Regions from separate parts of the Streptomyces fradiae ATCC 10745 genome, predicted to be linked through region 2. Evidence: riboswitches for the same ligand, from Rfam matches in the RefSeq annotation. Region 2 holds a riboswitch; each other region holds the start of a gene.

The links. A riboswitch is a leader RNA that binds a small molecule or an ion and turns the genes downstream of it on or off. The one in region 2 is predicted to bind cobalamin.
Region 1: another riboswitch for cobalamin. It lies ahead of CP974_RS20765 (ribonucleoside-diphosphate reductase subunit alpha); the one in region 2 lies ahead of CP974_RS01000 (energy-coupling factor ABC transporter permease).
Region 3: another riboswitch for cobalamin. It lies ahead of CP974_RS24045 (ABC transporter substrate-binding protein); the one in region 2 lies ahead of CP974_RS01000 (energy-coupling factor ABC transporter permease).

Annotation. Positions count from the first base shown of each region.
Region 1 covers NZ_CP023696.1:4,615,402-4,619,238, forward strand. Annotated here, with positions in the region: gene CP974_RS20760 (ribonucleotide-diphosphate reductase subunit beta) at 1-317, opposite strand, end outside; gene CP974_RS20765 (ribonucleoside-diphosphate reductase subunit alpha) at 371-2,749, opposite strand; cobalamin riboswitch at 2,893-3,023, opposite strand; gene CP974_RS20770 (GNAT family N-acetyltransferase) at 3,060-3,575, opposite strand; gene CP974_RS20775 (hypothetical protein) at 3,745-3,837, shown strand, end outside.
Region 2 covers NZ_CP023696.1:238,731-242,567, forward strand. Annotated here, with positions in the region: gene dhaK (dihydroxyacetone kinase subunit DhaK) at 1-392, shown strand, start outside; gene dhaL (dihydroxyacetone kinase subunit DhaL) at 428-1,000, shown strand; gene CP974_RS00995 (PTS sugar transporter subunit IIA domain-containing protein) at 1,153-1,536, shown strand; cobalamin riboswitch at 1,571-1,773, shown strand; gene CP974_RS01000 (energy-coupling factor ABC transporter permease) at 1,803-2,495, shown strand; gene CP974_RS01005 (energy-coupling factor ABC transporter substrate-binding protein) at 2,492-2,971, shown strand; gene cbiQ (cobalt ECF transporter T component CbiQ) at 2,977-3,723, shown strand; gene CP974_RS01015 (energy-coupling factor ABC transporter ATP-binding protein) at 3,723-3,837, shown strand, end outside.
Region 3 covers NZ_CP023696.1:5,456,489-5,460,325, reverse strand. Annotated here, with positions in the region: gene CP974_RS30455 (MFS transporter) at 1-484, shown strand, start outside; gene CP974_RS24050 (class I SAM-dependent methyltransferase) at 481-1,227, shown strand; cobalamin riboswitch at 1,319-1,500, shown strand; gene CP974_RS24045 (ABC transporter substrate-binding protein) at 1,531-2,574, shown strand; gene CP974_RS24040 (FecCD family ABC transporter permease) at 2,736-3,782, shown strand.

The sequences.
Region 1 (3,837 bases), 4.4 Mb from region 2:
CGGTCGTCCGGGTCGGGCAGGTAGGTGTCGAGCAGCGTCAGGTAGAACTGGACGTGCACGGCCTCCTCGAAGAGCTGGCGCGAGAGGTAGAGCCGCGCCTCCGGGGAGTTGATGTGCTTGTACAGCGTCAGCACCAGGTTGTTCGCGACGATCGAGTCGCCCGTCGCGAAGAACGCCACCAGCCGGCCGATGAGGTGCTGCTCGCCGGGCGTCAGCTTCGCCAGGTCGGCGACGTCGGAGTGGAGGTCGACCTCCTCGACGGTCCAGGTGTTCTTGATGGCGTCGCGGTAGCGCTCGTAGAAGTCCGGGTAGCGCATCGGCCGCAGGGTCAGTTCGAAGCCCGGGTCGAGCAGGTTCTGGGGTCGGGTGGTCACTGGCAGGCCTCGCAGGACTCGGGGTTCTCAAGGGAGCAGGCGACGGCGTCCGGCTCGGACACCTGCTGGACGGGCACGGTGGTCGCGGACGCGGCGCGGGCGATCCGCGTCGCGGGGCGGGAGCGCAGGTAGTACGTGGTCTTCAGGCCCTGCTTCCAGGCGTACGCGTACATCGACGACAGCTTGCCGATGGTCGGGGTCTCCAGGAACAGGTTCAGCGACTGCGACTGGTCCAGGAACGGCGTGCGCGCGGCGGCCATGTCGATCAGGCCGCGCTGCGGGATCTCCCACGCCGTGCGGTACAGCTCGCGCACGTCGGCGGGGACCCAGGTGAAGCCCTGCACCGAGCCGTTGGACTCGCGCAGCGCCTCGCGGGTCTGCGCGTCCCACACGCCGAGCTCCTTGAGCTCGTTCACCAGGTAGGAGTTGACCTGGAGGAACTCACCCGACAGCGTCTCGCGCTTGAACAGGTTGGACACCTGCGGCTCGATGCACTCGTACACGCCCGCGATGGACGCGATCGTCGCGGTCGGGGCGATCGCCAGCAGCAGGGAGTTGCGCATGCCGGTCGTCGCGACGCGCTCGCGCAGCGCCGCCCAGCGCTCGGGCCAGGCCAGCTCCACGTCGTAGTGGTCGGGGTGCAGCACGCCGCGCGCGGTGCGGGTCTTGTCCCAGGCCGGGAGCGGGCCGCTGCGCTCGGCCAGGTCGGCGGACGCCTCGTACGCGGCGAGCATGATCCGCTCGGCGATCCGCGTGGACAGGGCGCGGGCCTCCGGCGAGTCGAAGGGCAGCCGCAGCTTGAAGAAGACGTCCTGGAGGCCCATCGCGCCCAGGCCCACCGGCCGCCAGCGGGAGTTGGACCGGGCGGCCTGCTCGGTCGGGTAGAAGTTGATGTCGACGACCCGGTCGAGGAAGGTGACGGCGGTGCGGACGGTCTCGTCCAGCCGCTCCCAGTCGATGGAGTCCCCGGCGACGAACGCGCCCAGGTTCACCGAGCCCAGGTTGCAGACCGCCGTCTCGCCGTCGCCCGTGACCTCCAGGATCTCGGTGCACAGGTTCGAGGAGTGGACCGTGTGGCCGGGCTCGGCCGTCTGGTTGGCGGTGCGGTTCGCGGCGTCCTTGAACGTCATCCAGCCGTTGCCGGTCTGCGCGAGCGTCCGCATCATCCGGCCGTACAGGTCGCGGGCCGGCATCGTCTTGCGGGCCAGGCCCTTCGCCTCGGCGGCCCGGTAGGCGGCGTCGAAGGCGTCGCCCCACAGGTCGACCAGCTCCGGCACGTCCGACGGGGAGAACAGCGACCACTCGGCGTCCGCCTGGACCCGGCGCATGAACTCGTCCGGGACCCAGTGGGCCAGGTTCAGGTTGTGGGTGCGCCGGGCGTCCTCGCCCGTGTTGTCGCGCAGCTCCAGGAACTCCTCGATGTCGGAGTGCCACGTCTCCAGGTAGACGGCGGCGGCGCCCTTGCGGCGGCCGCCCTGGTTCACGGCGGCGACCGAGGCGTCGAGCGTCTTCAGGAACGGCACGATGCCGTTGGAGTGCCCGTTGGTGCCGCGGATGAGCGAACCGCGCGAGCGGATGCGGGAGTACGACAGGCCGATGCCGCCCGCGTGCTTCGACAGCCGTGCCACCTGGTGGTAGCGGTCGTAGATGGAGTCCAGCTCGTCCTGCGGGGAGTCCAGGAGGTAGCAGGACGACATCTGCGGGTGGCGGGTGCCCGAGTTGAAGAGGGTGGGGGAGGACGGCAGGTAGTCGAGGCGGCTCATCAGCCCGTACAGCGCCTCCACCTCGGCGAGCGCCCGCTCCGAGTCGTCCTCGGCCAGGCCGCAGGCCACCCGCAGCAGGAAGTGCTGGGGGGTCTCGACGACCTTCCGGGTGATCGGGTGGCGCAGCAGGTAGCGGGAGTACAGGGTGCGCAGCCCGAAGTAGCCGAAGCGGTCGTCGGCCGCCGGGTCGGCCACCGCGTCCAGCCGGTCGGCGTGGCGGGCGACGAAGTCGGCGGTCCGGTCGGCGATGAGCCCCTCGCGGTGGCCGACGGCGACCGACGCCGAGAACGCCACGGCGCCCTGGCCGGCCGCCTCGTCGCGGATCGTGCGGGCCAGCAGGCGGGCGGCGAGCCGGGAGTACGCCGGGTCCTCGGCGATCAGGCCGGCCGCCGCCTCGGTCGCCAGCTCCCGCAGCTCGGCCTCGTCGGAACCGGCGTGCCGGCCGCGCAGGGCGGCGGCGGCGACCCGGCCGGGGTCGGCGTCGGGAAGGTCCGCGGTGAGGTCGGTCAGGGTCCGCAGCAGCGCGGTGCCGGGGGCGTCGCCTCCGGCGGCGTCGCCTCGGGTGGCGTCGGCTTCGGTGGCTGAGGCCGGATCCGCTGGCGCGATGGTCACGTGGGGGCTCTCCCTCGCTCGGCTCGGGGCCGCGCGGCGGGAGGCGGGAGCGGGCGCGCGTGAGCCCCGGGCACGGGGGCGTGCGTGACCGCGTCCGCCGGCCCACTCCGCGAGGCCCGGACGTCTGGGCACCCGGACCGGATGGTCCGCGTGCGCTGCCGGCAGGTCGTCGGACTTGCGGGGTACGCGTAGGGCACACCGGTACACCGTTGCGGGACAGTTCCGGACTCGCACCGGATTCCCCTGCCGCGGCAGCGAGGATGAGCATACATGTGGGGGGCGGTCGTTACGGCACCCCCCACATGTTGTGTCAGAGTGTCATCTCGTACGCGAGGAGTGGCAGGCCGGGCAAGGGCTCCCAGTCCCGGTGCGGGGCCCTGGCGAAGCCCGTCCGGTCGTACAGCCGCCGGGCCGCGACGGCCTGTGGGGTGACCGACAGGACGAGGCGCAGGCACCCCTCGCGGGCGCGCGCCCGGTCCGCGCACGCCCGTACGAGCGCCTCGCCCACGCCCCGCCCGCGCGCCGCGCCGGAGACGGCGAGGACCCGGAACTCGGCCTCGTCCGGGCCCGCGATGTCCGCCCACGGGGCGCCGCCGCGCGACACGAACGTGACCCCGCCGAGGAGGGTGCCGTCCACGTCCACCGCGACCAGCACCTCCGCCTCGGCGGCCCGGCGCGGCACGTCGCGCAGCACGTCCAGGTACGGGTCGTCGGCCCCGTGGGCGAGGAGCCCGCCGTCGAGGTAGGCGCAGGCGCTGATCTCGCCGAGCGCCTGGTGCTCGCCGGACCGTACGGGGCGGATGGCGAAGCCGGGATCAGGTGACATGACTGGGGAGTGCGGTGCGTTTGAGCCGTGCGGCACCATGAGAGTGGGGGTGGAGGGGGTATGTGCGACCGATGTGCCGGGGGCGAGGCGAGCGGTGTCCATGTCGGGCAGTCTGCCTCGGCTGCCCTCGTGACGCACCGTGTAATGCGTTTCGTATTACACTGGAGGAATGACGCCGAAGACGATCAGCTTCCGCACCGACTCGGAAACCCACCGCGAACTGGAGGTCCTCGCACAGCTCCGGGACGTCACCGCGTCCGAC
Region 2 (3,837 bases):
GCCCGACGTTCGACCTGCCGCCCGGCGAGCTGGAGCTGGGCGTCGGCATCCACGGCGAACCGGGCCGGGAGCGGCGCCCGATGATGACGGCGCGGGAGATCGCGGACACGGCGGTGGACGCCGTGCTGGACGACCTCGGCCCGTCCGGGCCGGTGCTGCTCCTGGTCAACGGGATGGGCGGGACTCCGCTGCTGGAGCTGTACGGGTTCGGCGCGGAGGTGCACCGCGCCCTCGCGGAGCGCGGGGTGCCCGTGGCCCGCACGCTCGTCGGGAACTACGTGACCTCCCTCGACATGGCGGGCGCCTCGGTGACGCTGTGCCGGGCCGACGAGGAGCTGCTGCGGCTGTGGGACGCGCCCGTGCAGACGCCCGCGCTGCGGTGGGGGCGGTGAGCGCCGTGCTGGACGCCGCGTTCTTCGCGCGCTGGATGGCCGCCGCGGACGCGGCCGTGGACCGGGAGGCGGACCGGCTGACCGAGCTGGACGCCGCCATCGGCGACGCCGACCACGGGGTCAACATGCGGCGCGGCTTCACGGCGGTGGTGTCGGCCCAGGAGGTGGAGCCGCAGGCCACGCCCGGCGCGGTGCTGGTGGCGGCGGGACGGCGGCTGATCTCGACCGTCGGCGGGGCCTCCGGGCCGCTGTACGGGACGCTGCTGCGCGGGGCGGGCAAGGCGCTGGGCGACGCCGCCGAGGTGACGCCCGAGGACCTCGGACGGGCGCTGCGCGCCGGGGTGGAGGCGGTCGCCCGGCTCGGCGGCGCGGCGGCCGGGGACAAGACGATGCTGGACGCGCTGGAGCCCGGCGCGCGGGCCCTCGAGCGGGGCGGCGGCTTCGGGGAGGCGGCGCGGGCCGCGCGGGAGGGGGCGGTGGCGACCGTGCCGATGCTCGCCCGCAAGGGCCGGGCCAGCTATCTGGGCGAGCGCTCCGTGGGCCACGAGGATCCGGGGGCCGCGTCGTCGGCGCTGCTGTTCGCCGCGCTGGCGGAGGCGGCCGCGTGAGCGCGGCGGGAGCGGCGCCGGGGGGCGCTCCGGGGGGTCGGGGTCCGGACGGGCCGGTGGCGGAGGGCCGAGTGGCGGAGGGTCCTGCGGCGGAGGGTCCTGCGGCGGGTGCCGGCGCTCCGGGGGGCCGGGGTGCGGCGGGGAAGGTCGGGGTGGTCCTCGTGTCGCACAGCGCCGAGGTCGCCCGCGCCGTCGCCGAGCTGGCCCGCGGGCTGGCCGGCGGGGCCGCCGGGGTGCCCGTGGCCGCCGCCGGGGGCGGGCCCGACGGCGGGCTCGGCACGGACGCCGAGCTGGTCGCGCGGGCCGCGCGCGCCGTGGACCTGGGCGCCGGGGTGGCCGTGCTGGCCGACCTGGGCAGCGCCGTACTGACGGTGAAGGCCCTCGCCGAGGACGGCGAACTCCCCGGCGGGACCCGTCTGCTGGACGCCCCGTTCGTGGAGGGCGCGGTCGCCGCGGTGGTCACCTCGGCGGCGGGCGGCGGCCTCGACGCGGTGGCGGCGGCGGCCTCGGAGGCGTACGGCTACCGCAAGGTGTGACATGAGCACGGTTGTGAGGGGGTCGTCCGACGCACTAGGGTCACAGGGCCTTGGTGCTCGGGAAGCCGGTTCGAAGCCGGCGCGGCCCTCGCCACTGTGATCGGGAATGTCCGGCTCCACCCCCCGCGCGAGCGGGGAAGCCACTGGACCGCCGCGGGAGACCGCGGCGTCCGGGAAGGCGGAGCCGAGGCGGTACGACCCGTCAGCCAGGAGACCGGCCAGGGCGCGTTGTCCATCCACGAGGTGCTGGAGAGGGTCTCCCCCACATGCATATCGCCGAGGGTTTCCTGCCCCGGGAGCACGCGGTCGCCTGGACGCTGGCGGCCGCTCCCTTCGTCGTCCACGGGGTCCGCGCCCTGACCCGCGAGGTCAGGGCCAATCCCGAGTCCACCCTGCTGCTCGGCGCGTCGGGGGCGTTCACCTTCGTCCTGTCGGCGCTCAAGATCCCGTCCGTGACGGGGAGCTGCTCGCATCCCACCGGTACGGGGCTGGGCGCGATCCTGTTCCGGCCGCCGGTCATGGCGGTGCTCGGCACGATCACGCTGCTGTTCCAGGCGCTGCTGCTGGCGCACGGCGGGCTCACCACGCTCGGCGCCAACGTCTTCTCGATGGCCGTCGTCGGCCCGTGGGCCGGGTACGCGGTGTACCGGCTGCTGCGCCGGACCGGGGCGCCGTTGATGGCGGCCGTCTTCTGCGGGGCGTTCACCGCCGACCTGTCCACGTACTGCGTGACGAGCGTCCAGCTGGCGCTGGCCTTCCCCGACCCGGGGACCGGCTTCGCCGGGGCGCTCGCCAAGTTCGGCGGGATCTTCGCGGTGACGCAGCTGCCGCTGGCGGTGAGCGAGGGCCTGCTGACGGTGCTGGTGATGCGGCTGCTGCGGCAGTCCAGCAAGGGCGAGCTGGCGCGGCTCGGGGTGCTCCCCGCGGCCGGTCCGGCGAAGGGGGCGGCGGTCCGGTGAAGCGTGACACGAGGATCAACGCCCTGCTGCTGCTCGTGGTCGCGGCGCTGGCGGTGCTGCCGCTGGCACTGGGCCTGGGCGAGGGCCGGGAGGAGCCCTTCGCGGGCGCCGACGCGCAGGCGGAGACGGCGATCACGGAGATCGCCCCGGACTACGAGCCGTGGTTCACGCCGCTGTACGAGCCGCCGTCCGGGGAGGTCGAGTCCGCGCTGTTCGCGCTGCAGGCGGCGCTGGGCGCGGGTGTGCTGGCGTACTACTTCGGGCTCCGGCGCGGCCGCCGGCAGGCCGCCCGGCAGGCCGCGGCCGGTGCGGCGGAGGCGCGTACCGGTACGGCGGAGGCGGAAGCCCGCCCCGTGACGGACGCCGGGCACGCGGCCGGGGCGGTTCCCGCGGCCGGGGCCGAGGCCGCCGACGGGGACGCACCGGGCGCCGGCGGGACCGGGGGCCGCGGCGAGCGGTCCGCGGCCGGGGAGTAGCGCGGGTGCTGCCCATCGACGTGGCGGCGCACGGCAGCCGCTGGCGCCGCCGCCACCCGGCCGAGAAGGCCGTCCTCGGCTTCGGGCTGACCGCGTGCGCGGTGTCCCTGCCGCCGTGGCCCGGCGCGCCGCTGGTCGCCGCGGCCGCGCTGGCCGTGCTGCTGGGCCCCGCCGGGGTGGCGCCGCGCCGGCTGTGGCGGGCGTGGCGGCTGCCGCTCGGGTTCTGTGTGACGGGCGCCGTGCCGCTGCTGTTCCAGGTGGGCGGGCCCGCCGGGTGGGTGGCGCTCGCGCCGGACGGCCCCGCGCACGCCGCCGGGCTGCTGCTGCGGACCTCGGCCGCGTCCCTGGGGCTGCTGCTGTTCGCGTTCACCACGCCCGTGTCGGACGTGCTGCCCCGGCTCGTGCGGGCCGGGGTGCCCGCACCCGTGGTGGACGTGGCGCTGGTGATGTACCGGATCGGGTTCCTGCTGCTCGACGCGGTGGCGCGGATCCGGCAGGCGCAGGCGGCGCGGCTCGGGCTGACCGGCCGGGCGGCGGCGTGGCGGTCGGTGGCGGGGCTCGCCGCGACCGCGTTCGTCCGGGCGTTCGACCGGGCGGCCCGGTTGCAGACGGGCCTCGCGGGGCGGGGCTACGACGGGACGCTGCGGGTGCTGGTGCCCGAGGCACGGGTGGACCGGCGCTTCCTGGCCGCGACGGCGGCGCTGCTGGCCGCCGTGGTGGCCCTCACCCTCGTACTGGAAGGGGCGTTGTGATGCCGGGGTCCGCCGTGGTGGAGCTGGTCGGCGCGGGATTCGCGTACGAGGACGGGCCGCCCGTGCTGTCGGGCGTCGACTTCGCCGTCCCGGAGGGGCGCGCGCTGGCGGTGC
Region 3 (3,837 bases), 5.2 Mb from region 2:
CACCCGGCCGGCGCTCCTGGCGGGCGGGGCGCTGATCACCCTCGGCGACATCGTGCTGTTCCTCAAGAACGACCTGGAGGCGCTGCGCCGCAGCTCCCGCTCGGACGCCGTGGTGTTCGGCAGGCAGCGGCTGGCGGCCGGGCTCGGTGCCTGCGCCAGCGGCCTGGTGGGCGGGCAGCTCTACGGGCTCACCGCCGGCCACACCGGCTGGTTCTGGCTGCTGGCCGCGGCGCAGTGCCTGGCGCTGCCCCCGATCCTTCTGGCGCTGCGCGGGCGCACGCGCCCCACCGGCACCCTCACTCCCCCGCACACCCACTCCCGCCCCACCCCGACCACCACCCCTTCCCCCTCCCCCTCCCCCTCCCCCTCCCCCTCACCCTCACCCTCACCCACCCCGACCCTCACCCCTTCCCCGCCATCCCTCCCCTCCCCCTCCCCCTCCCCCTCTCCCACGACGACCCGAAGGAGCACTGAGCGCGCATGACGCACACGGGCGGGTTCCAGGACGACGACTTCTGGACCGAGTTCCACGACTTCCTCTTCTCCGAGCAGCGCCACGCGCAGGCCGAGCAGCTGCTGGACACCTCGCCGCTGCTGTCCTTCCCCGCCGGAGCCCGGGTGCTGGACCTGTGCTGCGGCCCCGGTGTGTTCACGGTGCCGCTCGCCCGCCGGGGCTTCGACGTCACGGGGGTGGACCTGAGCCCCGCCATGCTGGAGCGGGCGCGGAAGCGGACGGCCGACGCCGGGGCGGAGGTGACGTACGTACGGGCGGACGCGCGCGCGTACGAGGCGCCGGGGAGTTTCGACGTCGTCCTCAACATGTTCACCTCGTTCGGGTACTTCGAGGACCCCGCCGACAACGCCCGCGTGCTGCGCACCATGTACACCGCCCTGCGCCCCGGCGGCACCCTCGTCCTGGACCTCGCCGGGAAGGAGCTGCTGGCCGGCAGGGTCACCCCGCCCAAGGTGGTGCGGCGCGGCGACGACGTGCTCGTGCAGACGGACACCGTGCTGGACGACTGGGCGCGGTTGCGCAGCGACTGGGTGCTGGTCCGGGGCGGGCGGGTGACGCGGGCCACCCTGGTGTGGTTCGTGTACAGCGCGGTCGAGCTGCGGCGGATGGCCCAGGAGGCGGGCTTCGGCCGGGTGGAGGTCTTCGGCGGCTTCGACGGCCGCCCCTACGACGAGAACGCCGAGCGGCTGGTGCTGCGGGCGGTCCGGGAGTGACGGAGTGACGGGGCGCCGGCGGGCACCGGGGCGTGAGCGGATGGGGGCGCGCGCGGGCGGGGCCGCACGCCCTTTTGACCTGGACTCGGCGGATCGTAGGATCAACAGGTCATCGCCGCGACGGGGAACAGGAAGCCGGTGCGAATCCGGCACGGTCCCGCCACTGTGACCGGGGAGTGCACCCTTCGACACGCCACTGCGCGCCGCGCGGGAAGGCAGGGGGAGGAGCGTCGATCCGGGAGTCAGGACACTGGCCCGTCGCGGGCCCGTTCCGAGGAGCGCGGACTCCCCAGGAGGCTTCACGTGTACGACGGCATGTCCCGTCCCCCCCTGCCCACCCCTGCCCGCGGGCGCCACGGCCTGCGCGCCGCCGCCGCGGCGCTCGCCCTGTCGGCGGCCCTGCTCGCCTCCGGCTGCGGCACGTCGCAGACCGCCGCCCAGGAGAAGGAGGCGGCGGCCCCGTCGGCCGTCGGCTTCCCCGTCACCATCGACAACTGCGGCGTGAAGACGACGTACGACAGGCCGCCCGCCCGCGTCGTCACCATCCACCAGCACCCGGCGGAGCTGCTGCTCTCCCTCGGCCTGAAGGACCGCATGGTCGGCACCGCCTTCCCCGACTCCGCCGTCCTGCCGGAGCTGCGGAAGGACTACGCGGCGATCCCGGAGCTGGCCAAGCGGGAGCCGTCGTTCGAGACGATCCTGGAGGCGGAGCCGGACCTCGTGTACGGCGGCTACGGCAGCGCCTTCGCCGACAAGGAGGGCCGCTCCCGCAAGGCGTTCGAGGACGCCGGCATCGACACCCACCTGAACCGCGAGTACTGCGGCGAGAAGCGGGTCACGATGGAGGACACGTACGAGGAGGTCCGCACCGTCGGCCGGATCTTCGGCGTCCCGGACCGGGCGGACCAGCTGGTCGCCGATCTCAGGGCGCGGGTGGGCAGGGCCACCACCGCCGTGCGGTCCGCGCCGAAGGTCCCCGTCTTCGTGTACGACAGCGGTGACAAGAGCGCCTTCACCGCGGGCGGCAAGAGCCTCGGCACCGAACTGATCCGGATGGCCGGCGGGGAGAACGTCTTCGCCGACCTCGACGACGTCTTCGGCGACGTCTCCTGGGAGCAGGTCGTCGAGCGCAGGCCGGAGGTCATCGCGATCTACGACTACGCGGGCACGGGGAGCGTCGAGCAGAAGAAGGAGTACCTGCTCGCGCAGCCCGCGCTGAAGGACGTACCGGCCATCAGGAACAAGCGCTTCGTCGTCCTGCCGCTGACCGCCACCCTGGTCGGCGTGCGGTCCGCGTACGCGGTGGAGGACCTGGCGCGGGGCATCCACCCCGAGAGCTTCGCGTGACGGCCCCGGCCACCGGGACGGGATCGGCGGCCGGAGCGAAGACGGGGCCCGGCGCCGGCAGCGCCCCCGCCCCCTCCGCCGCTGTCGAACACACCGCCCCCTCCCCCACCGTCGAACGCACCACCACCCCACCGACGGCACGCCGGCGCGGGGACGGGCGGGTGGGCCCGGCGGGGCTCGCCGTCACGCTCGCCGTCCTCGCGGCCCTGCTGCTGGTCTCCGTCACGGCGGGGCTGGCCATCGGCTCGGTGTCGGTCCCGCCCGGCCAGGTGTGGGGCATCGTGACGCACGCGCTGGGCGCCGACTGGGTGCGGCCGGACTGGTCGGGAGCGCGGGAGACCATCGTGCTGGACGTACGGGCGCCGCGCGTGCTGCTCGGGGCGGTCGCGGGCGCCGGACTGGCCGTGGTGGGCACCGCCCTCCAGGCCCTGATCCGCAACCCGCTCGCGGAGCCGTACCTGCTCGGCGTCTCCTCGGGGGCGTCCCTGGGCGCCGTCGTGGTGATCGTCTTCGGGGTGTCCCTGTTCGGGGCGCTGTCGCTGTCGCTGGCCGCGTTCGCGGGGGCGCTCGGCGCGCTGCTGCTGGTCTACGCGACCGCCCGCACCGGCGGCCGGATCACCTCGTCGCGGCTCGTGCTGTCCGGGGTGGCCATCGCCGCGGTGCTCACCGCCGTACTGGACGTGGTGCTGCTCACCACCGACCGGGGCAACGAGGCCCGCACGGTCCTCGCCTGGACCCTCGGCGGCCTCGGCGGGGTGAACTGGGCCTCCCTCTGGCTGCCGAGCACCGCCCTGCTGCTGGGCACCGGCACCCTCATGGTGCAGGCCCGCAACCTCAACCTGCTGCTGGCCGGGGAGGAGGCGGCGACCACGATGGGGCTGGACGTGGCCCGCTTCCGCGCCCGCATGTTCGTGCTGCTGTCCCTCGTCACCGGCGTCCTGGTCGCGGCGGCGGGCCCGATCGGCTTCGTCGGCCTGATGCTGCCGCACACCGTCCGCCTCCTGGTGGGCGGCGACCACCGCCGCGTCCTGCCGACGGCCGCGCTCGGCGGCGCGGTCTTCCTGGTGTGGGCGGACATCGCCGCACGGGTGGTCGCCGCGCCGATGGAGATCCCGGTGGGGGTCCTCACGGCGCTGTGCGGCGGCCCGTTCTTCCTGTGGCTGATGCGGCGCGACGCCCGGCGCTCCGCGGAGGGAGGAGGCGCGTGAGGACACCCCCCGCGAAGGAGCGGCAGGCGAAGACCGAACCCCACCACCGACACAC